DNA from 3 places in the Metaplanococcus flavidus genome. Region 2 is predicted to be linked to each of the others. Evidence: riboswitches for the same ligand, from Rfam matches in the RefSeq annotation. Region 2 holds a riboswitch; each other region holds the start of a gene.

Region 1 (10,778 bases), on a different contig from region 2:
ATCGTTGCTTTATCCGGTTCCCAAATCGGTTCGAAAACCAGAATCGCCATGAATGCTACCATCAAAGCGATCTCTGAGAAATATCCTGAAGTGGAAACAGAGTTGATCGATTTGGCCGATTATAAAATGGAGTTTAGTGACGGACGCAATTACCTGGACTATGAAGGAGATACCGGCTATGTGACAAAAACATTGATGGAAGCCGACGCCATCGTCATCGGGACCCCTATTTTCCAGGCGTCCATCCCGGCTTCACTGAAGAATATTTTTGATTTGCTGCCGGTCAATGCCTTTCGCGATAAAGTCGTCAGTATGCTGGTAACAGCCGGCTCTGCCAAACATTATATGGTTGCGGACATACAATTAAAGCCGATTCTCGCTTATATGAAAGCGCAAATGGTCCAGACTTTCGTCTTTATCGAAGAAGAAGATTTTTATCAAAAGGAAATTATCAATAATGACGTCCTACTGCGCATTGACCGCCTCGCAGAAGACACCGTGGTGCTGACCGAGACATTCACGAAAATCCGTGAAGAAAAAGAAGCGGAATATGATTTTTAACTATAGCTATTGAAAATGTCTTTCCAAGATTTCGTTGGAAGGGCATTTTTTTCGGAGTTGCTACCTCCCCGCTCTTCATAAAGGGTCAACCCGGTATACTCCCCACCCCTTTGATAAGATGCGGTAGAGGTGAACTTATTTAAAGTAAGTAAAGACCAAACGCTATTCTGAAAGATGAATACCGATTCTTTCGGGTCATTTTAACAGCTTTAACATCTCCTGCTCCCGCCCAATTTTTACTATTTATGCTAAAATATTTAAATATAGGTAATTTTTTTCCCTCCCTTGACTTGAAATTTCCATATGCGATAAATCTAAAAAAAGGTCTGTGAGACAGAATGAGTTGCTTGAAAGGCGGAATGACAATGGAAAAATTACAAATCACTTTTTTAATCCTCTCATTACTGAGTGTCATTCTGCTGGTTGGATATACAATGACAATGTCCCTGATTGATTATCCGGATTGGCTGTTTGTTCCTTTGAATATTGCTGTCATTACGTTCGTTACAATCAATACGATCCTCACTATCGTTTTAAGAAGAAAACAAACTAATTGAAGTCAGAAAATCAGCTGCTGCCATTCGGGAAAGAGGAATGGCAGTTGTTTTTGTTTTCCACTTTAAACAATTCCCCTCTCCCCTGATTAACTCCCCAACATTTCGGGAAACCCCTAAAGAGAATGCATTTATTTCAGAGGAGGAATATCAATGGGCAAAACAGCAATCATCACAGGAGGCGGCAGCGGACTGGGACAATCCGCAGCACTGCGCCTCGCAGACGAAGGCGTCAACATTTCGGTAGTCGATATCAGCGAAGAAGGCGGCAACGACACCGTCGGGAGACTGAAAGAAAAAGGCGTCGATGCCATCTTTATCAAAGCGGACGTTTCAAAAGCGGACGAAGTGAAGAATTACGTGGACAAAACGCTCGAGCATTTCGGATCGGTCGATTATTTCTTCAATAATGCCGGCATTTCCGGCAGCGGCAAGAATTTCCTGGAAACGGACATTAAAGAAATCGACCAGATTGTCGGCATCAACCTGCTCGGCGCCCTTTACGGACTTCGCTATGTGGCAGAAGCCATGCTGAAAAACGGCGGCGGTTCCATCGTCAACACCGCTTCAAGCGCCGGAGTCACTGGCCAGGCATCCGTCGTCACTTACGGTGCGACGAAACACGGCATCGTCGGCATGACAAAAAGCCTCGTTGCGGAATATGCCAAAGACGGTCTCCGCGTCAATGCCATTGCACCCGGTCCGACGGAAACACCGATGGTCAAGAAATTCTTCGAAGACAATCCGGACATGAAAGAGAGCGCCGAAGCGGGCATACCGCAGAAACGCCTTGGCACACCGGAGGAAGTCGCAGAACTCGTCGCTTTCCTTTTGACATCGAAAGCACAATACATCAACGGCGACACCATCCGCATCGATGGCGGATTCACGAATACGAAATAAACTAGCTCTTCTATAAAAAACATAGCAGTCAAGAAACAAGGAAAAAGCATCTCCCGCGTCGTATGTAATACTAACGACATAACGGAGGTGCTTTTTAAGTATGAATGACCATAAAGAAGTTCTGGATCCCGGTCCCTTCTTCCACGGAACCAAAGCGGAACTCGAAATCGGCGAAGAACTGAAAGCGCAAAACCAGTCCAATTACCAGGACAAGAAATCGAACTTCATTTATTTCACGGCGTCATTGGAAGCGGCTAAATGGGGGGCAGAACTGGCAGCAGGCAATCGGAAAGAACGTATTTACCTGGTGGAGCCCACCGGTGAATTCGAGAATGATCCGAATCTGACCGACAAAAGATTCCCCGGCAATCCGACGCGCTCCTACCGTTCGAAAGCGCCTCTCAAGATCATTGCTGAACTCGGCTCCTGGGACAGGCACACCGATGAGGAAATCGACCACATGCTTACTTCTTTGAAAGCGTTATGGGAACAGGGCAAGGACATCATAATCGATTAAGCGAAGAATCTTCCACAGAGCAAACCTGGAACAACCTGAAGGCTGTTTGTGAAACGTCCAACAAGTACAGCACGAATTAACCAAAAACCAGCGCAGCATCATCAATTTAAAACAGCCGCTCTGAAGGGATTCTGAACTGAAACCCAAATACTGCTGCAGCAGTCGTGACTGCTATTTTTTACCGAAATAAAACAAACCGATTCCGATCCATATAAGCATAAGGGCTGAACAAAAGATTAAGACTGGTACAGGTCCGAATTGTGAAATAAGGGGAAGTGATGCTGCAGTAAATAATCCTCCGCCTACAACCGGCTCAAACATCAATTGTTTGTATCCGAATGCTTCCAATGCTTTCGAATCGTCTTTTGAATCAGCAATCCGGATAAGCATCAAACCTGCAGCAGTCATTCCCATTGATTGGCCATAATCGCCGATTCCCCTTTCGAACCAATATTCCGGAATCATTCGGTTCGCCAGAAAAACAAACGCTATGGTATTCCAGGCGATCCCAGTCAAAGCCAGCAGGATAAATGGAAACAGGTTGTCTCCTATAACTGTTAAAGATAAAGTAGCCACAGCACTGACAATCAGGAAATCCAAAGCAAGCCCTTGGATACGCAGCACCATTTTCCGGTTGACGAGTTTGTATTTATCATACCGATCAAAAACCTTTTGCAGCAGGACACCGCCAATCATTGCTAAAGGAAACAAGGGCATATAGGAGAGGACTTCAGTATCCGTCCAAGCGCCCCAGGTAACCGACTCTAAATAGATAAGCCCTTCCAACAATAGCTTGCCGATTAAAATGGCGACTCCCAACACAGCAACATGCAGGGCAAGAGGTTCAATCGACTCTGGTTCTGTCGTCATTTTCCCTGCAATCGGGCGTTCTTCCGGTTCTGTAATGCCACGAAGTTTATTTTCCGGCAGGTCATTGGGGTCTTTCAAAACAACTGCTTTCTCCCTTTTGACAGCCCAATTGATTAAAATGATTCCAAACACAACTCCCGAGACAACTCCGACAGTCGCTAATCCAATGGCAAGGTCGGCGCCTTCGCTGAACCCCAGTTCCTGAAATGTATTCGCCAGACCGGCGCTTGTTCCGTGTCCGCCTTCGAACCCTATTTCGATTAATGCTCCAGCCATGGGATTGATGCCGAAAAATGGGGTTAATATGAATAAGGTTAAAAGAATGCCAAAGACATATTGCCCCCATGCTATAGTTTGGCCAAACGAAACTTGGGGTCCGGCCAAAAGCCAAATATCTTTTATTTTGGGAATCTTTTTGCCTAAAAATAAACTTGCAAAAATAACACTGATCAATAACCCCGGAAAAGTTGACCATGATTCGAGAACCGCCTCAGGAAAAAGCCCATTCGAAACAGCAGCCGATCCGTCAGTGAAAACCCCAACCAATGCCCCCAATACTTCAGGACCCAGCAGTAAGCCGATAAATCCGGCAATAATGGAACTGGGCAGGAAGTATTTCTGAAACACAAAAAAACTGACGCGAATCCATTTTCCTATCAACAATAAAATACCGATCAATAATATGCTGAATCCAACCATCTCCGCAGACATCGTATCATCCCTCCCGAATGATCATCCAAAGACGCTTCCGAACCGAATATAAGTTTTACAAACCTGTTCCCTCTGCTTCCCCATATAAACCCCCAAAAAAGAGGGCGGAGTTGACAGGGAAAAATAAGGATTGCCCGCGGCTTTTGAAGAATATACGGAATAAAAAAATGGCCTTGGAACCAAACGATTCCCAGGCCTTTCTCAATGATTTCTTTATACGATTTCCTGCAGATTTTCAATTGCACTTACGCCATGGCAGCAACCATGAAATTTCCTTCTGATAGCCTGGCACCAAACTACCTGGTTGATAACGAAATATAAAGAAACACAATCAGGCTCACAGGAATAACAATCAGCGTCACGATTGAAAATGTTCTTTGTTTTTTTCCCGGCTCCATCCTCATCGAGATGTAAAACAAGACCATCGCCAATACGAAAGTCAGGCCGAGCGGAATGATGAACGGGCTGAGGATGCCCCATAGATGACCAGTTTGAACGTTGTTTAATATAGGCAATATCATTAACTCCTTTTCGATGGATTTGAAAGATCGTCATCGGATGACCGGCAAGAAGTTGCAGCCGTCATCTCATCTATACATAGTATAGTATATTCCAAGGATCGCTTGAAGGATTTATTTCATGATTGCTGTGGGACCTTCGATTACCCTTGTGCTGGACACGACTCCCATTCAATATTCTTAAAGGATTTTGCAGGGACACGATTCAATTATGGAGAATAGTTTACAAGGGTATAATCCAGGCAACCCAGCTGAAAGAAGGTGTGTTATGACAAAATTCATCATGCTGATCGGCCTGCCGGGAAGCGGAAAAACTACTTATGCCCGCGCACTTCTTCTCAGCAATGAGGACTGGGTGCATCTGTCATCTGATAAAATTATGCGTCATAACCGCCTGCCCGGCGAATCCCCCGATTATCGGCATACATTTGAAGAAATGTACCAGCAGACCGCCTTTAACTTGGAAAATGGAACCAATGTTATTTATGATGCAACAAATCTGGCCTCAAAGAGAAGAAAAAGCGTCTTGAACAGAATTGAAAAATTTCAGCCTGAAACGGAAGCAATCGTGTTTCTCACTCCCTATGATGTGCTGAAAAAGCGCAATAGCCGGCGGAGCGATGCTGACCGCGTTCCTGAACTTATTATTGAACGCTATATCCGTGCTTTCCAACTGCCACGGAAAGATGAAAAATTCGATAGTATCCGCTTTCTTTCTAAACCTCCACTTGCAGAAATAAACGCTGCAAAGCTCAAGGATAAGGCTTTGTCATATGAAGGATGTGAAACATTTTTTCAAAGCTTCGAAGAAACCAAATTTATGACAAAAACTGCAGAAATGCGTGCCTTACTGCACCAAAATTGGAAAATCATCGAAGAAATCAAAAAAGAAGTCCCTGACCCGGAGGAACTGGAGCTTCTTTCCTGGGCCATTTTACTGCATGACATAGGAAAAGCATATGTCAGGAAAAAGCTGCCCATCGAACTGGATAATTTCTATGGCTATGAACATGTCAGCGCCTATCTTGCTTATCCGGTGCTGTTATCACTCCAGTTCCCGATGCAATTTATCTATGACGTGTTATTGCTGATCGATGAATTCGAAATCGGCATGGAGTCCAAACGCGGAAAAGTGAAAAGGAGGATCGGTTTGGACAATTACGAGCGGCTGGAAAAACTGTGGGAAATAATCAATTGAATATATTTTTTTAGGCTTGAGCCATCATGGCAATGAATTATTATTTTCGTTTCCTCGACAGCGGTACAATTTTGGTTTATTTGGGCTAAACTTATCATCTTTATTTAAAGGCGGATTATTTCTATTAGCAGATACTCCCGCGTGAAGTTTTCACGTAATTTCTCCTTGCATTTATCTGAAAACTGTTTTATTGTTAACAACAACCAATAACAACTAACTTAATAATCTATTTCTTATCTAGAGAGACGGAGGGATTTGGCCCTGTGATGTCTCAGCAACCTGCCTGTGAAAGGCAAAGGTGCTACTTCCAATAGGCGCGAGCCTAGAAGATGAGAAGAACCTTTCCTTTTTGAGGGGCTTTCTTCTTTGTTGAAGAAAGCCTCTTTTCTATTGGAAAAGGAGCTCGGTTAAAGGGAGTCCAAGTCAAGAGCAAGCTGAATATCGCAAACCAGACTAAAAACAGAAAGCCGGAATTTCACATGACAAACCCAATTTCAGAAACTGCAAAAACAACGGTACAAGCACCTTTCAAAGCAGATCATGTCGGCAGCTTGCTGCGTCCCGAAAGCATCCACCAGGCACGAAAAGACTCCAAAGAAGGCACCGTCACTGCAGAACAATTACGCGAAATCGAAACGACGGAAATTAAACGAATCGTCGACAAGCAAATCGAAGTCGGCCTGAAAGCTGTAACAGATGGTGAATTCCGCCGCACATTCTGGCACACCGATTTTATGGCGCACATCAACGGCTTTGAAGGATACACGCCGGAACATGGCTATAAATTTAAAAATGTCGAGACGGAAGCTTACGACGTCCGCAACATCGGCAAAATTTCATTCAATGAAAATCATCCCTTCGTCCAGGATTTTATTGAATTCAAGGAAATTGTCGGCGGCCGCGCCATTCCAAAGCTGACAATCCCGAGCCCGAACCAGTTTTTCAATCAGGGGATCCGTAACGAAAGCATCTATCCTGATCTGGAAGAATATGCGAAAGATGTCATCCAGGCTTATCGCGATGCCTTCCAAACTTTCTATGATGCAGGCGTCCGCTATCTGCAAATTGATGACGTCTATATCGCCGGCCTCTCAGCACCGGGCATTCCGTTCAACGACGGCAAATATAACCGCGATTACCTGATCGATCTGGCGTTGCGCGTCACAAATGGCGTACTGGAAGGCAAACCGGAAGATCTTGCAGTGACAACTCACCTCTGTCGCGGCAATTACCAGTCCGACTGGGCATTCGAAGGCAGCTACGCGCTGATTGCGCCGACGCTGTTCGCCAAAGAAAAAGTCGATGGCTTCTTCCTCGAATACGACGACGAACGCTCCGGCAGCTTCCAGCCACTCGAGCACATTCCGGCTGGCGGTCCTCGAGTTGTGTTGGGCCTCTTCACTTCGAAGAACGGTGAGCTCGAAGATAAAGACTCCATTAAAGCCCGTGTCGCGGAAGCCGCTCAATACGTGCCTTTAGAGCAGCTCTGCATCAGCCCGCAATGCGGTTTCGCATCAACCCATCACGGCAATAAACTCACCGAGCAGCAGCAATGGGATAAATTGAGATATATTGTAGAGGTTTCTGAAGAGATTTTTGGTGAGTGAAATTAATGAGGAAGGCAAGCGCTGAGATGTGCTTGCCTTCCTTTTTGTGTCTGGAGTTTTATCGTCGATTTTTTGAAGTTTATCGTCGATTTTTTTGGGTTTATCGTCGATTTTTGAAGGTTTATCGTCGATTTTATTCCTTTTATCATCGATTCTCATTTTATCAGCGATTTTCATGAGTTTATCAGCGATTTTTAAAGGTTTATCAGCGATTTTCTTAGCTTTATCAGCGATTCCCCAATTTGCCAAAAGACGACGATCCACATTCCATATAGTGAGAAGACAACAGCTACTCAACTGGATTTTATTTCCAGCAATATTCATAGCTGTCTACGCCTTGCAGTCAAACAGCAGTTCCACCGAAGCACATAACCGCCAAAACAGTCTTTGCAGTATGTCCGCCACCATAAAAAGTACGCTGTTGACAAAATAAAACAGAATAGATATGATTACTTCAACAGAATAGCCGTAAAATTTAAACTGGTAACCAGATGCTGTTTCAGGCTTGAGCAGGCAGTTAATAAGTCACTTATTGATTGGATGAAAAAGTTTGGGGAATCATTGGTTAAGAGTGGGATAAGACGGTATATTTTTATCTCTGCATTTATTGCAGGAATAGAAATATGCCGTTTTTCTATATAAGGGGAGACAGTTGATGGAGCATACCAAATGGACAAAAGGATCTTTGGAAGCGGAGATCAGCAAGACATTGACACAATGGGAAAAAGATTTTTTAGGCAGAGGCTCTGTTTCTGTAAAAACAGACATCCTTCGGGATATGCTGGTTGTTTCGTTAAGCGGTGTTTTGACGCCTGCAGAATATAAATTATGTGATGCAAAAGAAGGTTTGTTGGCCGTTAAAAGAATGCGTTCTGATTTAGTTGAATCCGGCCGTGAATATTTAGGAAATGTCATACGGGAGTTGACGGGAGAAGAAGTGAAAAGCTTTCATACCGACATCAGCACCCATACCGGAGAGCGCATCATGGTATTCAGGTTATCCGGAAATCTGCAGGAAAAATTACAATAAGAATAATGGGAGACTTTCAGAACAAGGCAACTTGAGCTGCTGGTAAACCGGTGTTATTCAATAGGCGATGATGAACGTTATCTTTGCCTGTTGAATAATACCGGTTTTTTTATGCAAAAATCTGGACAATCAACCCGGAAATAAAGGAGAAATGATCAGAATGTACGATATTATGATCCAGAATTTATTATCCCCCGTCGTATTATTTTTTGTACTGGGGGTAATTGCCGCTTTAGTGAAATCCGATTTGAAATTCCCTGCCGGCTTAAGTGAGGCCCTGAGTATTTATCTGTTGGTGGCAATCGGCATCAAAGGCGGTATGGAGCTTTCCCATTATGAACTCCACACCGTCATTAAGCCTATTTTAGGAACCCTGTTTTTGGGCATTATCATTCCAATCCTTGTATTGGCCGCGCTGCTATTCATGAAAATGGATCTCCATAATTCCATCGGACTGGCTGCTACATATGGTTCCGTCAGTATTGTCACCTATGGAGCTGCCATCTCTTTCCTGGAAAAGAAAGAAATCGGCTATGAAGGCTTTATGAATGCAATGGTGGTTTTATTGGAAAGTCCCGCCATCATTATTTCCCTGCTGTTACTGCGGATTTTGCATAAAACTGATCCAGGGGATTTAATTGCAGCTCCAGGAAACCCGCAAAAACTTGGGTTGAATTTTGCTTCTGCCATGAATTTATTTGACAAGGAAGTACTGCGGGACAGCTTGTTGGGTAAAAGTGTCCTGCTGTTGATGGGCAGTCTGATCATCGGCCTGCTGGTGGGACAAACCGCTGAATCCATAGTCAAACCACTGTTTATCGATCTTTATGGAAGCATATTAATTCTCTTCCTATTGAATATGGGATTAATCGCAGGAGAACGCCTTCCTGAAATCAGCAAACACGGCTGGAAAATATTATTATTCGGTCTTTGTGTCCCGCTGCTGGGAGGCAGCGCAGGCGTCATGGTTGGAAATTTGGTCGGCCTCTCCCTTGGGGGTGTTGTCCTAATGGGCGTGCTTGCGGGGAGTTCTTCCTACATCGCCGCACCAGCAGCCTTGCGGACGTCCGTTCCGGAGGCGAACCCGTCGATATACCTGGGCCTGTCTCTTGGCGTTACGTTCCCTTTCAACTTAATCGTTGGAATCCCTTTTTACTTTGCTTTAGCACAATTTAGCCAGTAAATTCGAATGGATGACGGATGCAATTAAAGAAAGGTGGAGCAACAATGCTGACGGACTTAAAATTACAAGACTATTTCAATGACAGCAACCAGGGACCTGCAGAAGAGAGTAACAAGATAGCGAACCACAGTACCGATGAAATCATTGGCACTTCCGTTCCGGAATTGCCCGGAAAATTTGGAGAGCCCAACTCTGAATTCCATCTTCTGTTTCGTTCATTGATCACGAAAGAGTTTGATGAATTCCAGGAAAATTTTCGGGAGTGGATAATCCGTTCGCCGAAGGATGAGGAAATATTATCCACTTCTCTTCCGTTAGCATTGGATGAACTTTTCCATGTACAAAAAGAATACCTTCAACTGATTGAAGTATTTATCTCACTGTATCGTAATTACATTTCACAGGAAGAAGTAACAGCATGGAATCAGGAAGTGACAGCAGCCTTCAATAAACTCATTCTGCAATACGCTGTTCAGCATTCAGCCTTGTTACAGCAAAAAATGGACGTCCGCCCGGAATCGATTGCGGAACTGATCGCACCCCTCCTCCTTCTTACCGAACGTACAGGTTTGCTGCCCATCACCGGGAAAATCACTGAACACGAATCTCAGATCATCTGTGAAAAAACATTGCAACAATGTTGCGACAACAATTTGGAAAAGCTGTTTACTGACCTGTCAGGCGTTCGAATGACCGACCAAAGAGATGTGCAACAACTCTTCCTTTTATTTGCCGGCCTGAAAATCCTTGGGGTGAAAACGGTGCTTACAGGCATCGGCCCGGATATCGCAAAACTTTTCATCCAATCAAACTTTGACTCCAGCAATATTGAAATTACCAATACACTGATCCAGGCATTGAAGAAGGAAAACCTTCAATAGCTGCGAAGAAATAAAATTACCGAATTCTGAACAAGATTTCCCTTTCCGCACAACACGTTGTCCCACTCTTTATCGAAGCCAAATCAAAAAACCCCGTACTCTCAGAGTACGGGGTCTTCTTCTACTTCTCAGCCAATACTTTCACTTTCTCACCAACCGGCTTCCTCGCCACACCCGATTCGACAGCCGCCCGGGCGACGGCTTCAGCTACGGCCGGAGCAACGCGCGGATCAAATGGTGCCGGG
Region 2 (10,778 bases):
GCGACGGTGCCCGTTAAGCTCTGAAAGGCAAGAGGTGGACCAAATGTAATTTGGTCCACCTCTTTGCGACGAAGCTAGCGAAGCGATGCAACGCCCTTTCATGTCTCGAAGCTAGCGCAGCGGTGCAGAGACAGGAGCAATAAGGCTTTTGACAGACCAGCGAAGTGGCGTTCTTTGCCGCGCAGCTGGGCTGACTTATGACCCGAAGAGCTGGGCCACCGGAGTCTGGACACCGAAAAGCGACGGTGCCCGTTAAGCTCTGAAAGGCATAAGTCAGACCAGCGAAGTGGCGTTCTTTGCCACGCAGCTGGGCTGACTTATGACCCGAAGAGCTGGGCCACCGGAGTCTGGACACCGAAAAGCTGCCGTTAGCGTCTGAACAGCATACAAAGAAAAAGCATCCCGCAAAAATTGCGGGATGCTTTTTTTATATTTGTTTCATCGAGTCGCCTTAACCTGTTCTTCTTTATATAGAAACTTCCCGACAAACCCGCTCCATTTTCCGAACTCCACCAGAAATCCATCGTGGCCGAAATCTGTTTCGATGATTTCCCAGGATGCATCTGCCTGCTCTGCCAGCCAGGGAATCATCAGTTCAGCCGGATACAAAAGATCATGCGTATACGAAATTGAAAGAATCGGACATGCCACCTTCCGTCCCTCCAGATCATGGCTGTTCATAGCTTTCAATAAAATCAGGTAGCTATTGGCATCAAAACGCTGAGCCAGTTTACTGCCCTGATAATCCAAATACGATTCTACCTCAAAATTGTTTCCACTTCCGGAACGCCCGAAGCGCTCGTTAAATAGTTTGCCGGTCCGGTAACTGATCATCCCTGCCATCCTTGCAAGATGAAACCCTTTGAAATCACAGGATCCTGTGTAGTGTCCATTTTGAAAATCAGGATCATTTTCAATCGCTTGAATGCCAATGTGATTAAAAGCCAGCGCATAACTGGAGAACGACGGGGTGACCGCAAGCGGCACGATTGTTTCTATATATTCCGGATAGAGCGCTCCCCATTCGAGTGTTTTCATGCCCCCGAGTGAACCGCCGATAACTGTCTTTAATTTCTCAATACCCAAAATTCTCAATGCTTGATATTCGGCACGCACCATATCTTTTATGGTCAACAATGGAAAATCCGAACGGTACGGTGCCCCAGTTTGCGGATTAATTGATAACGGACCCGTGGAACCATGGCAGCCGCCCAGCACATTAAAGGAGATTACCTGGAATTTATCTGTATCCAAAGTTTTGCCGGGACCTGCCATGCCGCTCCACCACCCCGGCTGTTCTTCGGTGCCGACAGCATACTGATCTCCCGTCAATGCATGGCAAATCAGTATTGTCGGGTTGTCGAAATTGCCGTTCCGCTCATATGCCAATTCCACTCCTTCGAGCACAACTCCTGATTCCAATGCCAGATCCCCGATGGCTACTGTCTTCATGCCATTCTCCTCCTATACTTGCTGAACTGCTGCGGCTTTGATGGCCTGCTCCAAGTCAGCGATCAGATCTTCCGGGTTTTCCAGTCCGACCGACAGACGAATCATTTCTTCTGTCACACCGGATTGTTCCAATCCTTCTGCGTTCAATTGCTGATGCGTTGTGGATGCCGGATGGATGATCAGCGATTTTGCATCTCCCACGTTTGCCACATGGGACCACAGGCTGACTCCATCAATCACTCTCCTGCCAGCATCCCTTCCGCCTTTGATGCCGAAATTGACGATTGAACCAAAAGTATCTTTTAGATATTTTTGGGCCAGTCCATGTGAGGGATGATCTTCGAATCCGATGTAATTGACCCATTCAACCTGCGGATGGCTGCGTAAATAGTCGGCGATAATTCCGGCATTGCTGCTGTGCCTCGGCAAGCGCAAATGCAGCGTTTCCAGGCCCTGCAAGAAAATATGTGCACTGTCTGGGCTCAATGAGGGTCCGAAATCACGCAATAGCTGAACACGCAATTTTGTCGCGAAAGACGCCCCTTCCGCGTCAATTCCATAACGGATACCGTGATAGCTGTCATCAGGCTCCGTATAATTCGGAAATCTTTCATGGTTCCAATTGAATTTCCCACCATCCACGGCAATTCCGCCGATTGCTGTACCGTGCCCGCCGATCCATTTGGTCGCTGAATGAATGACCACATCTGCACCGAACGCGATAGGATTGCTGCCAAAAGGCGAAGCGAATGTATTGTCGATTAACAACGGAATATTGTATTCATGGGCAATCTCTGCCACCCGCTCCACATCAAAAACATTGAGACTCGGATTGCCGATAGTTTCGCCAAAGAAAACTTTCGTTTTGTCGGTAACGGCTGATCGGAAGTTTTCGGGATCTGTGCCATCGACGAATTTCACGGTAATGCCGTAGCGCGGTATAGTTTTTGCGAATAAATTATAAGTGCCCCCATAAAGATTACTGTCCGCCACCACTTCATCTCCGGCTTCTGCGATGTTCATAACCGAAAAGGCGATTGCCGCCATTCCTGAAGACAATGCGACTGCAGCCGTCCCACCTTCAAGCAGCGCCACACGCTGTTCAAAGACATCCACTGTCGGATTCATAATACGTGAATAGATATTCCCGGTTTCTTTCAACCCGAATAAATTTTGTGCATGTTCTGTATCCCGGAATACATAGGAAGTTGTTTTATGGATCGGTACCGCTCGTGCGCCTGTTTCCGGATCGGGCTGCTGGCCGCCGTGAAGTAAAAGTGTCTCTGGTTTGAAATTCGTCATTTTTTATTCCTCCATAAATTTTATTAGATGGTCCTTAAAGTAGACGAGGGAATAGAAAAAAGGCCCCCTTCTAATTAGAAGAGGGCCGCTGTATACGGAGTTTCCTCCTCTCATCTGCCAAACTGTCGTTCCAGTCTGTAGGAATTAGCACCTTTCCAAGCTGGGTTGCTTGTTGGTTGCCGGGCATCGCAGGGCCTATTCCCTCCGCCACTCTGGATAAGAGTATTCAGATTCAGTTTTCCATCTTGTTGAGAAGTATAAATAATGATACGATATTTTGTCAAGGAGGTTGTCGGATAATTTTGAAACTTCCTTCTTATTCATACGTTTAATATTAAGAAAGGCAGGGGCAAACTATGATTTTATGGATTTTTTCCGCACTTATTTCAGGTTATTTAATTGGCTGCCTGCATGGCTCAGTTGTCGCACAACTTTTATCGGGCAAAAATATCAAATCAACAGGTGTGAAAAATTCGGGAGCAGCGAATGCCGCAATCGTTCTTGGCTGGAAATACGGGGCAATGGTGGCGTTTCTTGATATTGCCAAAGGTTTTGCCGCAGTCCTGGCCATGCGCTTTTTGCTTGGCGCGAGCAGCCTGCCCGCAGAAACGGTTTGGGCGATCCTCTTTTTCATCGCTGCCGGGGTAGTTCTCGGCCACAATTTTCCGTTTTATATGAAATTTAATGGCGGCAAAGGAACGGCAGCAGTCATTGGCGTGATGATTGCGCTGGACTGGAAACTCGGATTACTCGGACTGGCGCTCCTCATTGCCATTGCACTTGCCACAGATTATCTGGTAATCGGCGTGCTGGCCCTGTATGCAATGTTCATCATTATCGCGTTTTGGCCGGCAGAAGGCTTGTGGCCCTATGTTATCGCGCTTGCACTGATGGCAATGTCGCTATGGAAACATCTTGAAAATATCAACCGTATCAGGGATGGCTCTGAAAATAAAGTCTCTGCCGTACTGCGAAAAAAAGCTGCAGACTCCCATTGAGGGCTGCATTTTTTTCATTCCTTACAAGATTTACAGATTTCTTTTTATTCATGTTAAAATAAGGACAATACATATTTCAGGAGGCCTTTAATCATGATTGAAACTTTAATCGAGCGATTGATCCGTTATGCAAAAATCGATACACAATCCAATTTCGAGAACCTGGAAACCCCGTCCACACCCGGACAATGGGATCTTTTGCGGGAATTGGAGAAAGAAATGAAAGAAATCGGTTTGGAAGACGTAGATATGGATGCCCATGGTTATCTATTCGGCACACTGCCGGCCACTTCCGACAAAGAGCTTCCAGTTATCGGATTTCTTGCCCATGTTGATACAGCTACCGACTTTACCGGCAAGAACGTCAACCCGAAACGTGTAGACAATTATGATGGCAAAGATGTGCCGTTGAATGATTCGATTACAATGACCGTCCAGGATTTCCCGGATCTGCAAAATTACATCGGCCATACGCTGATTACAACGGACGGCACCACCCTGCTTGGAGCAGACAATAAAGCCGGTGTCGCTGAAATCATGACGGCGATGGAATATCTCATTCAGCATCCGGAAATTGAACATGGTAAAATCCGTGTCGCTTTCACTCCGGATGAAGAGATCGGGCGAGGCCCCCATAAATTCGATGTTGAGCGATTTGGTGCCGACTACGCCTACACAATGGACGGCGGCCCTCTTGGTGAACTTCAATATGAAAGCTTCAATGCAGCTATAGGAAAGTTGACTGTTCAGGGAAAAAGTGTCCATCCCGGGTCAGCTAAAGACAAAATGTTGAATGCATCGACCATCGCCATCAAGTTCCAGAACGCTATGCCTGAAAATGAAGTTCCTGAAAAGACGGAAGGCTATGAAGGATTCATTCATCTGAACAATTTTAAAGGTGATGTCGAGCAAGCTACTTTAATCTATATCATCAGGGATTTTGACAAAGACAAATTCGAAGCGAAAAAAGCGCATATGCAGCAAACAGCCCAAAAGCTTCAGGAACAATTCGGAGCAAACGTGCTCACTCTTGAACTTGAAGATCAATATTACAATATGAGAGAAAAAATCGAACCTGTCATGGAGATCGTGGACGCGGCAGAAAATGCCATGAAGACGCTCGGCATCGAACCCCACATTGTCCCTGTCCGCGGAGGAACTGATGGTTCACAGCTTTCCTACAAAGGAATGCCAACACCGAATATCTTTACAGGCGGCGAAAATTATCATGGCAAATACGAGTTCATCTCTGCAGAAAATATGGAAAAAGCTGCACAGCTGATCGTCGAAATGGTGAAAATCGAAAAATAAAAAATGAAAGCCGATATTCCACAAAACAGCTTCGCTTGCCTGGGGGCTCGCGCTGAGCTAACTCGAGGCTTCGCTCGAGTGGATCTCAGCACTTCGCTTGGTCCCCTGGGCGTCTTCGCTGTTTTGCTCCATATCTCAGCTCTTTTTCTATAAAGGAATAGACTTTTAAGTGTGTTGTATGTGAGAAGGTGAACACTTGCATTATCAGCACAGAACAGAATGAAGCGGCAGGCGGCGACTCCATCGGGAACCAGAGCTAGTCCTGAGACCCCGCAGTGAGCGAAGCGAGCGAGGAGGCTCAGGCAGCTCCCCGAGGAAAGCGTCCGCCTAGAGCGAAATGATTAAAAAAGTTGTCGGTTTCTCGACAGCCAGAAAAAATGCGCCCAAGTGGGCGCATTTTTTTGTTTACAGTATACTTCTTCCATTCTGTGCCAGCGCGTAATGAATGCCGTGTTGCAAGGTCTGAAAGCAATTGAATTTCAGGATGTCAATTCCGCTTTCACCGATCACCATGCTCATTTTCGGCGAAATTCCCACCAGAATCGTCTCAGTTCCGATAAGCCCGGCAGTGGCACCCAGTTTTTCAATCAAGGCAGCCGCCTGACGGTTGAAATTACTATTGAGGCCTGTCAGATCCAGCACCAAATATTTCGCTTTGTATGTCGGCAGATTCTGCAGTGTTTTGATCATCAATTCCTCTGACCGCTCTTCGTCGTATGTACCGAGCAGCGGAACCACTACGATGCCTTCCAGCACCGGGATGATCGGTGATGACAATTCCTTTATGAGCATCGTCAGCTCGGAAGTTTTTTCTTCCACCAATTTCTCAAGCTGTCGGATCTCACGCGCTTCACTCGCCCGGGCCAGCCGGTGAATGTTTTCTTCAATAGTTTTTTCTGAGGGGAAATAACGGATGATACTTTCATTGAATCCATCGATTTGGTAATGAACAACTTCATACCAGATATTCTTCTCAAAAAGTTCGGTGAAAATTCCTGCGTAATGTGCGGGAAGAAAATTTCCTCCGGTTGTTTTCTGCTGGGCGACATTGATTTTATGTTCCCAGCTGTTTTTCAAATGGACTTCCAGAGTACTATCATCGACATCCAGATTATGAATTTCCGCAACTCCCCATCCGGCTGATGCATATGTATTGGTGATTAATGCTGCGGCCTGTGCTACATCTACATCCTCCATCTCAGAGAAATAGCTGCCGACTACCATACCTTGCCGGTAGCCCGTCGTTTCCATAACCACACCAGCTGCATCTTCTCCTGCAATCTCTTCTATAGTATCAAAAAGCATTTTCATTGCAGTTGAAGTCCAGAAAAGGACAGATTCTTGTCCTTCAAACAGAAATTTCCCGTTCTCAAGATCCCATTCAAAGCTTAATCCACCTACATTAATAGAATGTTGTGTATTCATGTAATAACTCCTCTCGCACGATAATCATATTTTACCATATTTCTAAACAAGGTTCGGCAATTAATTCAAACCACCGGGACTCCAAGGTTTATGTCCACGCATGCGATTGAACTTCCATGTTTTAAATTTAACAGGAAAAGGAATATACAGATAAGACTAACCGAAAGAGGTGTTCCATTGATGTCAGATAAAAAGCATTTTACTGAAGACGACCGCGAAGAAAGAAAAGGCGCTCCTATGGACAATCCCGAACAATCCAAAACTGATAAAGAATCACTTTCTGAAATGCATGAAGAAGAGATGAACGTCGATACGATTCCACTCGAAGACCTGAAGCAGGAACAGCAGGAAGAAAAGAATCCACGTGATACCAAAAGTGATTCTTCAAGCGAAGAAAAGAATCCAGGTTCATAAAACAGCTTCAGGAAATAAAAGAATTTAAGGAGTGAGACGATGAATCAGGAAGAAGCAAAAAAAGCGGCGTTGGGGATTCTAGATGACAGCAAAGTCGGTGTCCTGGCGACGATCAAAGAAAACAAACCACATACACGGTATATGACATTTTTTCACGACGGCTTCACATTGTACACGGCCACCAGCCGGAAATCGCAGAAAGTTGATGAGTTGGAAGCCAATCCGCATGCCCATATATTGCTCGGCTACGAAGGTGAAGGCGTGGGAGATGCCTATCTTGAAATCGAAGGACGAATGGCTGCTCATGATGATGCCGAAATCATCAACAAAGTATGGAATGATCATCTCAAGGGCTGGTTCACCGGACCCGATGATCCGAACCTGATGATATTGCGAATCCATCCCGAACATGTACGACTTATGAATAAAAAAGGCCAGGAACCTGTAGACCTTCAACCGCAATAATAAAAACGGTCCGATTCTTCCATCGGGCCGTTTTTATGTGTTTAATATTTCGCGCAATCCCTGGCGATTCGCCAGCAGATCTTCCAGTGTATAACCGTCGAGTACCGCTAGATATGCATGAAGCGCCTGACCCAGCACCCCCCGCAATCCACAGACCGGGGTTATCGGGCAGCGATTGTGTTCGGGATCAAAACATTCAACAAGGTGAAAATCGTCTTCCATCTTTCTGACGACAGTCCCCACATTTATATTCTCCGGTTTGTCCGCCAATTGGATTCCACCATTTCTTCCTCTCACAGTGCGAATGAATCCGGCTTTTCCAAGTTCGAAGGTCACTTTCATCAAATGGTTCTTTGAAACATTATAAGCACTTGAAATTTCCTGGACAGTCGATAAAGTGCCTGGCTCCTTGGAACCAAGATAAATCAGAATCCGCAGTGAAAAATCCGTATACATCGTTAATCTCATATTTTTCACCTTCCTATCTCTTCATTATATAGGTTGATAGGGCTTCAATACAGCTAAAGCACCCGACAGCCATATGGCGTTTCTGTGACTGTAAATATGTCTGAAATATTAAAGTGGTATTTAATATATATCTTTAAAACTCAAAGCGGTATATAGTCAAAGTATAGAAAACAAAAGGAGAGATTGACAATGTTATCAAACGAAACAAGAGCAATCATTAAATCCACTGTACCTGTCCTGGAAGAACACGGAACTGCGATCACAACTGTATTTTACAAAAATATGTTTGAGGCACATCCTGAATTATTGAATATATTCAATCACGCCAACCAGAAACAAGGACGCCAGCAAGCCGCTTTGGCCAACACCGTTTATGCGGCTGCTGTCCATATCGATAACCTGGAAGCAATTCTCCCGGCAGTAGTCCAAATTGCAAATAAACACGTGAGTCTCGGCATTAAACCAGAACATTATCCGATTGTCGGCGAATACTTGCTGAAAGCGATCAAAGAAGTGTTGGGCGAAGCTGCAACGGATGACATCATCAATGCCTGGGCTGAAGCCTATGGCGTCATTGCCGATGCGTTTATCGGTGTGGAACAGGACATGTACGAAAAAATGGAGAACCAGACAAACGGCTGGAAATTCTTTAAGAACTTTACGGTTGCCAGAAAAGAAAAAGAAAGCGAAAATATCATTTCTTTCTATTTAACTCCGGCAGACGGCTCCAATGTGCCTGCCTACGAACCCGGGCAATACATTTCCGTACGCCTGACCATTCCAGGCGAAGAGTATTTATTCAACCGCCAATACAGCCTTTCCCAAGCGGCCCAACCGGATGAATTCCGCATTTCCGTTAAATCGGAAAGGGACAATGATCCGAACGGGCGGGTCTCTGTCTATCTCCATGATGAAGTAAACGTTGGAGATGTCATTGAAGTTAGCGCTCCTGCAGGTGAATTTGTTCTGGACGCAACGAAAGAATCCCCTGTCGCATTTGTCAGCGGAGGCGTCGGCATCACGCCGATGATGAGTATGTTCGAAACGGTTGCTACGATGACGCCTGAACGTCCGACCACTTTCCTTCACGCAGCACGCAATGAAAGCTTCCATGCGTTTGATAAAGATATCCGAAAATATGTGGAAAAAATGGATAACGCAAAATACAAAACGTTATACTCTGACCAACCGGAAGGGTTTATCACGCGTGAAGTGCTCGCGGAAATGGTCGATGTTACCGGTGAAGTTTACGTCTGCGGCCCGGTCCCATTCATGGAAAGCATGATCACTGAATTGCGTGCACTTGGCATGACGGACGAACAGATCCATTTCGAATTCTTCGGTCCTGCTGTTGCGCTTCAATAAGAAAAGTGACAGCGAAGCGATGCAGAGACAGAGACAGAAACGGAGTTGGCTTTCCAACTTCGTTTCGACGAAGGGCGAGATCCACTCGGTTGGTACACTAAGTTAACTGGGCGTAAAAACCGTGCTCCTGCATCGCTGCGCTGCTTCGTCGCAAAGACTTAGCCACGCAAGCATCGGCTAATGTCTTCGAAGCTGTTTTGCGGAATATCGGTTTTAATGTTTCTTTCTCAATAAGCTGTAAAAAGGCCTGCCAAGTTGGCAGGCCTTTTTACTATTTCATTTTCTTCAATAGATAAAGCAAATAAGGCGTGCCGATTAAGGCGACGATGAGTCCACTCGGAATATCATTCGGCGCAATCAGGATACGGCCGATGAAATCGGCTGTTACGAGCAGCAGTCCGCCGATCAGGCCGGATGACAGCATCAGCGGCAAATGACGGAAACCGACGAGACGCCTTGCGATATGCGGAGCTACCAGACCAATAAAGCCGATGGTGCCGACGATGGAAACGGCGGCAGTCGAAATCGCCACACCGACAACAAGCGCCCAAACGCGTGTCGAGCGTATATTCAGTCCGAGCCCTCCAGCAACATCATCTCCGAAAGTCAAAGTGTCAAGACTGCGGGTGATGTAAACGGCCGGCCAGATAAATAATGCAAACAGGATCAATGCCAGTTGGACATCGTCCCATCCTTTCGCGTACGTGCTGCCGGACAACCAGACGAGCGCGCTTGCCACAGCCAATTTCGCTTTGACGACCAGAATTTGTGTAGCAGCTGAACCGAAAGCGGAAATGGCGATTCCCATCAAAGCGACGAGCATCGGCTGAAAATTGTTTTTCCATGCGGTCAGCAGAATGATGCCGAGCGCAAGTGAAGCACCGAAAGTTGCACCCAGCGGCAGAAATGCTGGGGGAATCGCCGGGAATACAACTAACAGCAGCAGCGCGCCTGCGCCTCCCATCGAGGTCACACCCAGCACACTGGCATCAGCCAGTGGGTTTCTCAAGACCCCTTGCAGAATAACGCCGGTAATTGCCAGCATGACGCCGACAATGAATGCCGTCAAAACACGTGGTACACGGAAATCCCAGACAACTGCAGACAGCCAGTTAAAATTCCAGCTGAGGCCGTTGTAACTGAAAGCCAAAGTGCTCACAACGAGGATGGATCCCACTAAAATAGGGACAATCATCTTCAAACGGACCGGCTTTGGGGTGCCTCCCATTTGCCGTTCGCCGCGCTTCATTGATTTAGCCGTTTTCCATGCAAGATACAAGAGCCACGGGCCGCCGATCAGCGCTGTCATTGCGCCGGCCGGGACTTCCTGGCCAGGCTGCACCAATCGTCCAAGCACATCCGCTCCGATCAGCATGACGCTGCCCCACAAAAATGCATGGATCAGAATTTGAAGATGTCCGCGAATTCCCATCATGCGCACGATATGCGGCGCCATCAATCCGATAAAACCAATTGGTCCGACGACACTGACCGTTGTCGCAGCCAAAACGATTGCCGTTCCCCATGCCGCCAGTTTTACCAATCGGACATTCTGCCCCAGAGATGAAGCGATGTCTT
Region 3 (10,778 bases), on a different contig from region 2:
CCAAGTGCATTTGGTTTGCCCGCACCGAGTACCGAATAGCCGACAAATACTGCCGCGACAGCTTCCATCAGGAGCGGCGCACCGGCATCGATCTGGCCGGAACCGACGCGCGCCGTAAACAGGATGCCCGCCATTGATGCGAAAACGCCCGAAACGATATACGCCGAAGTCTTGACCTTTTTCACGTTGACACCTGACAACGTTGCGGCTTCCGCATTGCCGCCGGTCATATAAAGAATGCGGCCCCAGCGCGTATGGTTCAAGATGACATATGCCGCAAGCACCATCACCACCATGATCCACACGGGCACCGGAAGCCCCAGCATCTGACCCTGGCCGATCCACAGGAACGCTTCGGACAATTGACCGGGTGCCGTGCCGCCGGAAGTCAGCGGCATATTGTTGTAAATTGAATAACCTTCCGTATACGTGCGGTGAAGGCCCGCCACGATATACATCATACTGAGTGTCGCGAGGAGATCCGGAATGCCGATGACGGTTATGAGGAAGCTGTTGACGAGCCCGACTGCCACCCCGATCAATAGCGGCAGCAAGAGTACAAGCCACAGCGGCATGTCATACCACACCATCAAAGACGCCGTCACAACAGTCGACAGGGACATCGTGGAACCGACAGACAGGTCAAAGCCGTCCACGACCAGTGTGAACGTGACACCGAGCGCCAGCAGCGTGACGATCGAAATCGACCGGAGAATGTCCGAGAAGTTGCCGTAGCTGAAAAATGCGTCGCTGACGCTGCTGAAATACAGGATGATGGCAATCAGCAGGATAATGGCGCCGTATTTAAACAGAAATTGGACTGCGTTTTCTTTCGCCGAGTTTTTCGTTTTGGGTAAGCTCTTCTTTTCCACCGCTTGCATAAAGTAATATCCTTTCCTGGGTCGCTTCTTGACGTGATAATTCTTTCACGATCTGACCATCGCACATTACCAGAATCCGATCGGATATGCCGATCGCTTCATGGATTTCACTGGAGAAATAAAGGCAGCCTTTGCCGTTTCCGGCCAGTTCCCGGATCAATTTGAAAATATCCACTTTCGCCCCGATATCGACACCTTTTGTCGGTTCATCGAACAGGTAAAGCAGCGAGTCGAGGCTCATCCACTTGCCGATGGCCACTTTCTGCTGATTGCCTCCGCTCAGGTGGATGAGCGGCGTTTCGGTATTGCCGGTTTTGATCTTTAATTTATCGATGATGTCTTCCGCAAATTTGTTTTCTGACGTTTTATTCATGAACAGCCGCTTTGAAAATTTCGGGAGATTCGGAAAAGATGCATTGGCACGCAGCGTCTCGTGGACGAACAAGCCTTCTTTCCGGCGTTCTTCCGGAACCAGCGCCATTCCCGCACGGATCGCATCGCCCGGATGGTGAAGACGCGTTTTTCTCCCGGCAATTTCGACCGTTCCGCTGACTGTCTTCGTTGCCCCGAAAAGGGCTTTTGCGAGCTCCGTTTTGCCGGCGCCGACGAGTCCGACAATGCCGACAATTTCTCCGGTTTTGACTTGCAAGGAAACATCCTGCAGCTTGCCGCCATCCGATAAGCCTTTGACTTCCAACAAATTCTCGCCGGTCGGATGCGGCTGGTTTTCAAGTTCCTGGCTCAACACTTCCCCCAGCATCGATTCGATAATCTGGTCGGATTGTGACTCTTCCGTAACGAAAGTGTTGACCCATTCCCCTTCCCGCATTACCGTAATCCTGTGGCTGATGTTAAAAACCTCCGGCAGCCGGTGGGAAATGAAGATGCAGCCGACGCCGTCACTGCTCAGTTTCCGAATCACTGAAAACAATTTATCCGATTCCGTCAGCGACAAAGGCGCAGTCGGCTCATCGAAAATGATGATCTTTGCCGAATGCACCAAAGCGCGGGCGATCAGCACCAGCTGCTTTTCCGCCAAAGTAAGCGTTCCTGCTTTTCGGGTGACCGAGATTTCTTCCGACTGCAGTTTAGCCAGCGCCTCCTGCGCCTGTTTGTTTATTTTCTTTTTGGACAGCAGAAAACTGCCGCCCGATGCAAAACTGTCCAATAGGATATTTTCCGCCACTGTCAATTCCGCAACGATGGCCGTATCCACTTCCTGATAGACGCAATAGATGCCGTGCTCTTTTGCCTGTTTCGGTGAGCGCAACGAAACGACTTTGCCGTCGAGCCTGATTTCGCCGCTGTCCGGACCGTAAACACCTGACAGAATTTTGATCATTGTGCTCTTACCGGCTCCATTGACGCCGAGCAAAGCATGAACCTCACCTTTCGTAAGAGTTAACTCGCCGTTTTGCAATGCCGTCACTTTGCCGAAATGCTTGCTGATTGCCTGCATGGTCAATAAATGCTGCATCGCTGCAATCCTCCTTTCACCGAAAGGAGCCAACCATTTCCGATGGCGGCTCCGATAGCGTTTTTATTATTGCCCTTCCAATTCCCGCAAGTCATCCGTATAACCCTGCTCGCTTGCTCCCCATCCTTCGATGTATTCGCTCAAGCTCTCCGTTGTCACCGATTCTTCCGGAAGCTGCTCCGCATCGATGAACACAGGCTCAAGCACGACTTTCTCTTCAGGCTGTTCGCCGTTGATCAATTGGTAAGCGTAACGCACCTGGATGCGTCCGATATCCGCCGGGTCAACTGCCGCTGAAGCTACCCACGGGCTGCCGTCTTTTTGGATCATCTGTAAATCTTCATCGCTCATGTCGATGCTGTAAACTTTAATGTCAGTGCGCCCCGCCTGTTCAATGGCACGGACCGCGCCTTTCGCAAATTCATCCCAAGCTGCCCAAACGGCTGTGATATCGCCTTCGTTCGGATATTGCTTCAAAATCGCTTCCATTTGCGACTGTGTATCGAGCGCTGTATTTTGAGTAGCAGCGCCAAAAGCCGCTACTTCTTTAATGCCTGTGTTATCTTGCAGGAATTGCTCATAAGCGACCTGGCGACGTTCCATCGGTGCAAAACCGGCCGTCCAGATTTTCACGATATTCGCTTCGCCGTCATGGTCATCCGACAATTTCTGCAAGGTTTGTTCCGCCATCAGCTGGTCGCCTTGTTCAAGTGACACAACGCCTTCCACGTCGACTCCCGCATCAAACGCCACGACCGGAATCCCTTGTTCCACCGCTTTTTCCACGCCTTGATTCAAAGCTTCTTTCGTGCCGTGGTCAATCAGAATCGCGTCCGCTCCCTGGTTAATGGCAGCATCCAAATTGGATGCCATTTTCGCCAAATCCCCTTCTGAATTGAAAACCGTCACACTGCCTTCGAATTTCTCAGCCTGCTCTTCAACGCCTGCTATGTATTGTGCTGAAAATGTTCCCAGATTCTGCTGCAGGATCAATGCCACGTTCTTGCCTGCCAGCTCATGGTCCGACGCTTCCGATTTCTCCCCTGAATCCGTTTCCGCTTCTGTCACCGTCTCGCCTTTCGGCTGGCACGCCGCCAATACAATACTGATAAATAATAAAGCCGCAATAATTAAAAATGATTGTTTTTTCATGATTTCTCTCCTTTTCCACTAACTGTTGTAAAAACATCGATTATATTCCGCTCATAATCCGGATGGATGATGCCTTTTTCCGTGATAATCGCTGTGATGTATTGTGCCGGCGTTACATCAAATACCGGATTAAAGACTTTTGTGCCATTCGGTGCGATGGGCTGCCCGGCACTATGGGTGATCTCTTCTGCTGACCGTTCTTCAATCGGAATATTTTTGCCATCCGGAATCTGCAGATCGAATGTCGAAACCGGAGCCGCTACATAGAACGGAATGTTGTAGGCAGCGGCCAGGATGGCCAGATTGAGAGTTCCGATTTTATTGGCTGTATCACCGTTTGCCGCGATGCGGTCAGCGCCGACGATAATTGCTTCGATGCCTTTCGCACCAATCGTGTGGGCGGCCATGCTGTCTGTGATAAGCGTCACATCAACGCCTGCCTGCTGCAGCTCCCACACCGTCAGCCGCGCCCCTTGAAACACCGGACGCGTTTCACAGGCATAAACTTCAAACTCACGCCCCAGTTCCTTGCCAAGATGGAATGGCGCCAGTGCTGTGCCGTATTTCGCCGTTGCAATCGAACCGGCGTTGCAGATCGTCATGACTCTCGAGCGGCCTTCCAATAAATCCAGTGCATGGCCGCCGATGGTGCGGCATGCTTTTTCATCTTCCTCATGGATGCGTTTTGCTTCCGCCAGAATTTGCGCTTTTGCCGCTGCCACTGTTTGCGCCGATCCAATCGATTGCTGCAGCCTGCCAAGTGCCCACACCAGATTGACTGCCGTCGGACGCGATGAACCAAGATAAACCGCATCCTTTTTGACGTAATGATGGAAAACTTCCAATGTTTCTGTGTCATGCCGCTGCACGGCAAGCGCCAATCCGTATGCCGCCGTGATGCCGATGGCCGGTGCGCCGCGGACTTTCAAGGTAACAATGGCGTCATATACATCTTCAATCGTATTGAGTGCAATATATTCCGTTTCGTGCGGAAGTTTCTGCTGATCCAGAATGATCAACTGGCCGTTGATCCATTGAATTGATAAGGGAATCGCCATTTGCTACAGCTCCTCTACCAGCGCCGTCACATCCTGAATGGAAGTCAGTTCGCTGCGTTTTATGATTAATGTCTCCCCGAGTCGGAGAGCCTGTTTTTTGAATTGGATGCGCTGTCCAGCGTCTTCGATGCCGTCGAGATCTTTGACATGAGCCAGGCCGATCGTGCGACGGATCAACTCACAGCCGGCAAAGCCAAGCGCATCCCGGAAGATTTTTTGGAGCACCGATTGCCGGTAACCCGGAACATCCCTAAAGTCTTCAATGCCTTTGCTTTCCCACAGTTCAGTGAAGCGCGTTTCGAACACGTCCCAGGTATTTTCAATATGCCGCACGATTGTCTCCCGTCCTTCTCTGTTCCGCGTAATGCCTTGCACAATTAAGTTCGCAAGGAATAAGCCGACATCAAAGCCGATCGGTCCGTAAAACGCGAATTCCGGATCGATGACTTTGGTTTCATTGTCATCAGCAAAAATGCTGCCGGTATGAAGATCGCCGTGAAGCAATGCCTCCGCTTCCGTCAAGAAGCTGCGTTTCAACTTCGCCGCTTCGAGCTTCAAGCTGTCATTGTTCCAGATCGCCTCAACCGACTGCCGAAGCTCCGGTTCGAAATCGTTCGTCTCGTAGTCGAAAAATGGATCGGTGAACACCAGGTCTTCCGTTATCTTGCACAGTTCCGGATTGGAAAATTCCGCCGCCAGTCGTTTCTTTTCAAATGGATGTAAAGCGAAATCGGATGTATGGAATAAAGTCTGCGCCAGGTATTCACCGATATGAGCGGAAAGTTTCGGATAGCTCTTCCCTTGAATCAGGCCTTCGCGGGCAATTGTCAGATGTGAAAGGTCCTCCATCACTGTGTAGGCCAATTTGTCATCCGTGCCGTACACTGCCGGCACCAGGCCGGCTGCAAACTCGCCGTGCTTCCGGAGTGCCGCCGCTTCGATCGCGGCACGCTTCAGTGTCAGCGGCCAGCTTTCGCCCACCACTTTGGCATAAGGCAGCGCCTGCTTGATGATGATGCCTCTGCCGCTTTCCCGGTCGCTCACGCGGAAGACATAATTCAAATTGCCATCACCGATTTCCCGGCATTCAAGATTTGCGCCTTCCGTCAAAAGCCCTGCCGCCAATTCGATGGCTGCCGCTTCCGTCAAAGGCTCATATGTGGAAATTGCTGTAGTTGTCATGGTCATCTTCCTCTCAAATTCAATATAAAAACGCCTCTTTCCCGAAAGAAAGAGGCGCAGAATAAAGAGGTTCCATGCCTCTTATCTTTCAGAAATAAAATTTCTGATGGAATTAGCACCGTGCCTTGCGGGATGTTCATCCCGGCGCTAAAGCGCCCCTTCTCACGAAGGTATTACGGTCGGTTGCTGGGCGTCATAGGGCCAATTTCCCTCTGCCTGCTCTTGATAAGAGTACTAAAATTTGTATGAAGTTTTGTTATGAGTTGAATCCTATCACGAGTCAGAATTGACTGTCAACAAGATTTTTTGAAATTGTGAAGACCCTTAACATCCCAATTTAGAGACTTTTATAGAAGAAATACGGATAAATTTGTACGGAAATTTTTTTGAAGAATTTATGTTGATTAGTGATCTGCACTTGCCCACTCACTCCTATAAAAATCAAAGCCCTTTAAGCGGATGTTTTTCGCTGTGCGAAAAACTCCAGTGTCTGAAGGGAGCCTTCGCTGGAGGCGAAGGCTTTTCATTTCTTGTTTTATGGTTATGGAGCAGTTTCGTCGGGCTTGTTAAAGGGAGTCTGGTTTCGGTCGAGGTTTCATCTGCTTTTCTCTAAAAATGTTCGACGTTTGAGGAATAATGGCGTTTACTGCCGGCCGATTCTAGGGAATTCAGTGATTTCGAATGGGTTTGCTGCACCAACTGCCGGATCATGAGCGGCACCCACTCACTTCCAACTTTGCAATTTCCCCATCGCCATCTCTCCTTAAGAAGTTTCTCACAATTCCTTGTTGACAGAATTCTTCACACATGGAATAATCAGAATTACTTTATTGCAACAAACCCAACCGAATATCCAATTCTTATTTAGAGCAGGTGGAGGGACAAGCCCTACGAAGCCCGGCAACCGGTCCAGCGATGGACACGGTGCTAATTCTTGCAGCCAGAAGCTATGGCTGAGAAATAAGAAGTCGTTAACGCCCTTAACCTCTTCTTATTTGAAGAGGTTTTTTTATTTTTTATATAAAGGAGTGCAAATATATGAGCAGACTGTCAGCAAGCTACCAGGTATACGGCAAAGCGGGGTCATTTGAAAAGAAAGCGGAAGGCATCGCCCTCGGACTGACGATCGGATCCTGGACCGACTTGCCGCTACTCGAGCAGGAACAATTGAAGCAGCATAAAGGCGAAGTGGTATCGGTGGAGGAATTTCCACAAAGTCCTCATCCACTGAAGCCGGATGCAATCAAAGCACATATCAAAATCTCTTATCCAAGCGCAAACTTCTCGGCGGATTTGCCGGCCATCCTGACCACCGTTTTCGGCAAACTGTCACTCGACGGCGAAGTGAAATTACTGGATCTCGATTTTGAAGAAGGTTTGCTCAAAAAATTCCCGGGACCACGCTTCGGCATCGACGGCATCCGTGGATTGCTCGACGTCCATGGCCGCCCGCTCGTCATGAGCATCTTCAAAGGTGTGATTGGCCGGGACCTTGATTATTTAACGGCACAACTGCGACAGCAGGCGCTCGGCGGTGTCGATCTCGTCAAGGACGACGAAATCCTGTTCGACAATCCGTTGACTCCTTTTGAACAGCGCATCACCGAAGCGAAAGGAGTATTGCATGAAGTCTACACCCAAACCGGCCATCGCACGTTATACGCAGTCAACCTTTCTGGCCGCACATCCCAGCTTCGCGATAAAGCGAGACGCGCTCGCGAACTCGGCGCCGATGCCCTACTCTTCAATGTTCATGCATACGGACTTGATGTGCTACAGGAATTGGCGGAAGACGATGACATCGCTTTGCCGCTGATGGCGCACCCAGCATTCAGCGGCGCGTTCACTTCTTCCCCGTTCTACGGCGTTGCGGCTCCGCTGGCACTCGGCAAGCTGACGCGTTACGCCGGTGCCGACTTCTCGCTGTTTCCCTCCCCTTACGGCAGTGTTGCCATGGAGAAGACAGCGGCACTCTCTCTCGGCGAGCAGTTGACGAACGAAAGCCTGCTGCAACCGACGTTTCCGGTTCCTTCCGCCGGCATCCATCCCGGACTCGTGCCGTTACTCGTCAATGATTTCGGAATCGACAGTATCATCAATGCAGGCGGCGGCGTCCACGGACATCCGGACGGTGCTGCAGGCGGCGGCAAAGCTTTCCGCCAGGCGGTCGATGCGGTGCTGAAGGATCAAACACTGGAAAATGCCAGCCAACAGCAGCCGGAATTGAAAACAGCATTGGAATTATGGGGGTAAGTTATGAAACAACCAATCATCTTTTGTGATTTTGATGGCACAATCACGACAAACGATAATTTAATCGCCATCATGAAGCATTTCGATCCACCTGGCTGGGAACCCATCAAAGATGAGATTCTCGCACAAACCATCTCCATACGTGAAGGTGTCCAAAGGATGTTCTCTCTCCTGCCATCCTCCAAAGAGGATGAAGTAATCGCCTATGTGCTCAAACAGGCAGAGATTCGGGAAGGCTTCGGGGAATTCGTCGCTTACACCAGACAGCACAATATTCCGCTCTATATTGTCAGCGGCGGCATCGACTTTTTCGTCTATCCGCTGCTCGAACCGTTCGGACCGTTCGCAGGCATTTATTGCAATGAAGCGAATTTTTCCGGCGACTTGATCCGAATCGATTTCCCGCACGGCTGCGACGAACAATGTGCGAGCCAGGGCTGTGGCTGCTGCAAGCCATCAATCATCCGGAAGTTGCTTGCGGATGGTGCGACCAGCATCGTCATCGGAGATTCCATCACCGATCTGCAGGCGGCAAAGTATGCCGACCTGGTCATCGCCCGAGATTTCCTCATTGAAAAATGCGAAGAGCTGAACATTCCTTATGAACCTTTTGAAAATTTCGGAGATGTTACGGAAATTATCGAGGCGAAGTTGGGGGTGCGGTCATGACTCAACAGACATTAAACCATTTACAGGAAAAATGGTCGGAGCTGGCGGACGTCAAAGATGTGCTGGCCGCCCGCGACTGGTTCATGGGCACGAGCGGCAATCTTGCCATCAAAGTGAACAGTGAGCCGCTCCAGTTTCTGGTCACGGCGAGCGGCAAGGATAAATCTAAACGGACCGATGAGGATTTCCTCCTCGTCGGCGCGGACGGCGAACCGGTCGAAACCACTCACCTGAAACCTTCCGCCGAAACTTTATTGCACAGCGCCATATTCAATAAAACAAGCGCCGGCTGCAGCCTGCATGTCCACACCGTTGCCAACAACGTCCTGTCGGAGCTTTACGGGCGCGACGGCAAAATCGATTTTAAAGGGCAGGAACTCATCAAGGCATTTGGCCTGTGGGACGAAGATGCGGTGCTGTCCATACCGATCATTACCAACCACGCCAGTATCCCGCGGCTGGCTGAAGATTTCGAAGAACATCTGTCCGCCGATAAAGGCGCCGTGCTGATTCGCAACCACGGCATCACCGTGTGGGGCAAAGATGCGTTTGAAGCGAAGAAATTGCTGGAAGCGAGCGAGTTTTTATTTCAATACCAGCTCGCCCTTCTCCAATTAAAATAAAACCCAATCAGAGAGGAAGATTACTAATGGCAATCATCAAAATTCAAGGTACCGACGAAACAATTGAAGCACAAAACGAAGTCGCAGCATTTTTGGAGCAGCAGGAAGTTGTCTATGAGCATTGGGATATCGAAAAATTGCCGGAACCGCTCCGTGAAAAATTCGATTTGAGCGATGAGGAGAAAGAAGAAATTCTTCAGGCGTTCAAAGCGGAAATCGATGACATTTCCGAGCGCCGCGGCTACAAAGCGGCTGACGTGATTTCCCTGTCCGATTCCAATCCGAAGCTCGACGAATTATTGAAGAACTTCCAGCGCAAGCATATCCACACAGACGACGAAGTCCGCTATATCGTCAGCGGCCACGGCGTGTTCATCATTCAAGGCAAAGACGAGCGCTTTTTTGAAGTCCACCTGACGCCGGGCGATCTGATTTCCGTACCGGAAAACATCACGCATTATTTCACGTTGTCCGATGACCGCAAAGTCGTCGCCGTCCGCATCTTCGTTACGTCGGAAGGCTGGGTGCCGGTATACCAGGAAGAAAGCGTACAGAGCTGAAATGACAGATAAACCGTAGCCTTGGCTGCGGTTTTTTATTTTATTTAAATCCACTTTTCAAGTCTGTGCATTCCGGGAATACTGTATGATAATGAACATAGTGTTTCCGCTAGCGGGAATGGCTGAAGTTCTGTAGATTCAAGGAGAGATTCCCATGACATTATCGATGACCGAAAACGAAATTACGCTGGCGATTGTCCAGTCACTGAAAGAAGGCCGGATCCTGGAGTTCCAGGATGTCATGGATGAGTTGCAGCCGTATGATATGGCGCAGCATTACCTCCGGATTCCGGTCAAGCACCGGACGAAGTTCCTTCTCTACTTAACAACTTCACAATTGACGGAACTGATGGATGAGCTGGACAGCGAGGAGCAGCTTGAAATTCTGCAAAAACTGGGCGTAGACGAATCCAGGAAAGTTCTCGACCGGATGGATAACGATGATCTCGCTTCGCTGCTTGCGGATATCGAACCCCATCGTGCCGAGGAATTACTCGCGAACATGAACAGCGACGAATCGTCGATCGTCCAGAATCTGATGAATTATCCGCCTGAAACTGCAGGGCGCATCATGAACCCTCGCTATGTCTGGATTCCCAGCCATTACACGATCCGCGAAGCGATCGATAAGATCAAGCACTTTATTCATTATGCCGAATTCCTGAACTACCTGTACGTCGTCGATGACAATAAACGCCTCGAAGGAGTTGTGTCCTATAAGGATCTGCTGTTGGGTGAACTTGACGAAGAAATTAAAAATGTCATGTACTCCCGGGTTGTGAAAGCGGATGTGCTGACGGATCAGGAAGAAGTCGCCAACCTGATCAGCCGCTACGATTTTGTCTCCTTGCCGATTGTGGAAGGTGATAACCGGCTCGTCGGCGTTGTAACAGTCGATGACGTAATCGATGTCGTGATGCAGG

Evidence for each region. Region 2 has a riboswitch for S-adenosylmethionine ahead of ACFQ1X_RS00575 (O-acetylhomoserine aminocarboxypropyltransferase/cysteine synthase family protein). Riboswitches for the same ligand answer to the same signal wherever they lie in the genome.
Region 1: linked by a shared signal. The riboswitch ahead of ACFQ1X_RS02270 (5-methyltetrahydropteroyltriglutamate--homocysteine S-methyltransferase) and the one ahead of ACFQ1X_RS00575 (O-acetylhomoserine aminocarboxypropyltransferase/cysteine synthase family protein) in region 2 are both predicted to bind S-adenosylmethionine.
Region 3: linked by a shared signal. The riboswitch ahead of mtnK (S-methyl-5-thioribose kinase) and the one ahead of ACFQ1X_RS00575 (O-acetylhomoserine aminocarboxypropyltransferase/cysteine synthase family protein) in region 2 are both predicted to bind S-adenosylmethionine.

The regions. Positions count from the first base shown of each region.
Region 1 covers NZ_JBHTKI010000003.1:196,939-207,716, reverse strand. The annotation lists gene ACFQ1X_RS02305 (NADPH-dependent FMN reductase) at 1-561, shown strand, start outside; gene ACFQ1X_RS02300 (hypothetical protein) at 900-1,118, shown strand; gene ACFQ1X_RS02295 (SDR family NAD(P)-dependent oxidoreductase) at 1,269-2,018, shown strand; gene arr (NAD(+)--rifampin ADP-ribosyltransferase) at 2,119-2,535, shown strand; gene ACFQ1X_RS02285 (sodium/glutamate symporter) at 2,707-4,116, opposite strand; gene ACFQ1X_RS02280 (hypothetical protein) at 4,413-4,631, opposite strand; gene ACFQ1X_RS02275 (AAA family ATPase) at 4,903-5,832, shown strand; SAM riboswitch class I at 6,063-6,168, shown strand; gene ACFQ1X_RS02270 (5-methyltetrahydropteroyltriglutamate--homocysteine S-methyltransferase) at 6,312-7,439, shown strand; gene ACFQ1X_RS02265 (hypothetical protein) at 7,347-7,763, opposite strand; gene ACFQ1X_RS02260 (DUF2294 domain-containing protein) at 8,095-8,469, shown strand; gene ACFQ1X_RS02255 (sodium-dependent bicarbonate transport family permease) at 8,630-9,652, shown strand; gene ACFQ1X_RS02250 (STAS domain-containing protein) at 9,670-10,533, shown strand; gene ACFQ1X_RS02245 (NAD(P)-dependent malic enzyme) at 10,655-10,778, opposite strand, start outside.
Region 2 covers NZ_JBHTKI010000002.1:36,898-47,675, forward strand. The annotation lists gene metX (homoserine O-acetyltransferase MetX) at 439-1,452, opposite strand; gene ACFQ1X_RS00575 (O-acetylhomoserine aminocarboxypropyltransferase/cysteine synthase family protein) at 1,465-2,754, opposite strand; SAM riboswitch class I at 2,862-2,977, opposite strand; gene ACFQ1X_RS00580 (glycerol-3-phosphate acyltransferase) at 3,111-3,752, shown strand; gene pepT (peptidase T) at 3,846-5,063, shown strand; gene ACFQ1X_RS00590 (STAS domain-containing protein) at 5,469-6,488, opposite strand; gene ACFQ1X_RS00595 (hypothetical protein) at 6,669-6,902, shown strand; gene ACFQ1X_RS00600 (pyridoxamine 5'-phosphate oxidase family protein) at 6,942-7,367, shown strand; gene ACFQ1X_RS00605 (RrF2 family transcriptional regulator) at 7,401-7,835, opposite strand; gene hmpA (NO-inducible flavohemoprotein) at 8,025-9,200, shown strand; gene ACFQ1X_RS00615 (iron ABC transporter permease) at 9,472-10,778, opposite strand, start outside.
Region 3 covers NZ_JBHTKI010000012.1:97,504-108,281, forward strand. The annotation lists gene ACFQ1X_RS09410 (ABC transporter permease) at 1-881, opposite strand, end outside; gene ACFQ1X_RS09415 (sugar ABC transporter ATP-binding protein) at 805-2,358, opposite strand; gene ACFQ1X_RS09420 (sugar ABC transporter substrate-binding protein) at 2,425-3,510, opposite strand; gene mtnA (S-methyl-5-thioribose-1-phosphate isomerase) at 3,507-4,568, opposite strand; gene mtnK (S-methyl-5-thioribose kinase) at 4,572-5,750, opposite strand; SAM riboswitch class I at 5,829-5,982, opposite strand; SAM riboswitch class I at 6,608-6,717, shown strand; gene mtnW (2,3-diketo-5-methylthiopentyl-1-phosphate enolase) at 6,789-8,003, shown strand; gene ACFQ1X_RS09440 (2-hydroxy-3-keto-5-methylthiopentenyl-1-phosphate phosphatase) at 8,007-8,672, shown strand; gene ACFQ1X_RS09445 (methylthioribulose 1-phosphate dehydratase) at 8,669-9,295, shown strand; gene ACFQ1X_RS09450 (1,2-dihydroxy-3-keto-5-methylthiopentene dioxygenase) at 9,322-9,855, shown strand; gene mgtE (magnesium transporter) at 10,010-10,778, shown strand, end outside.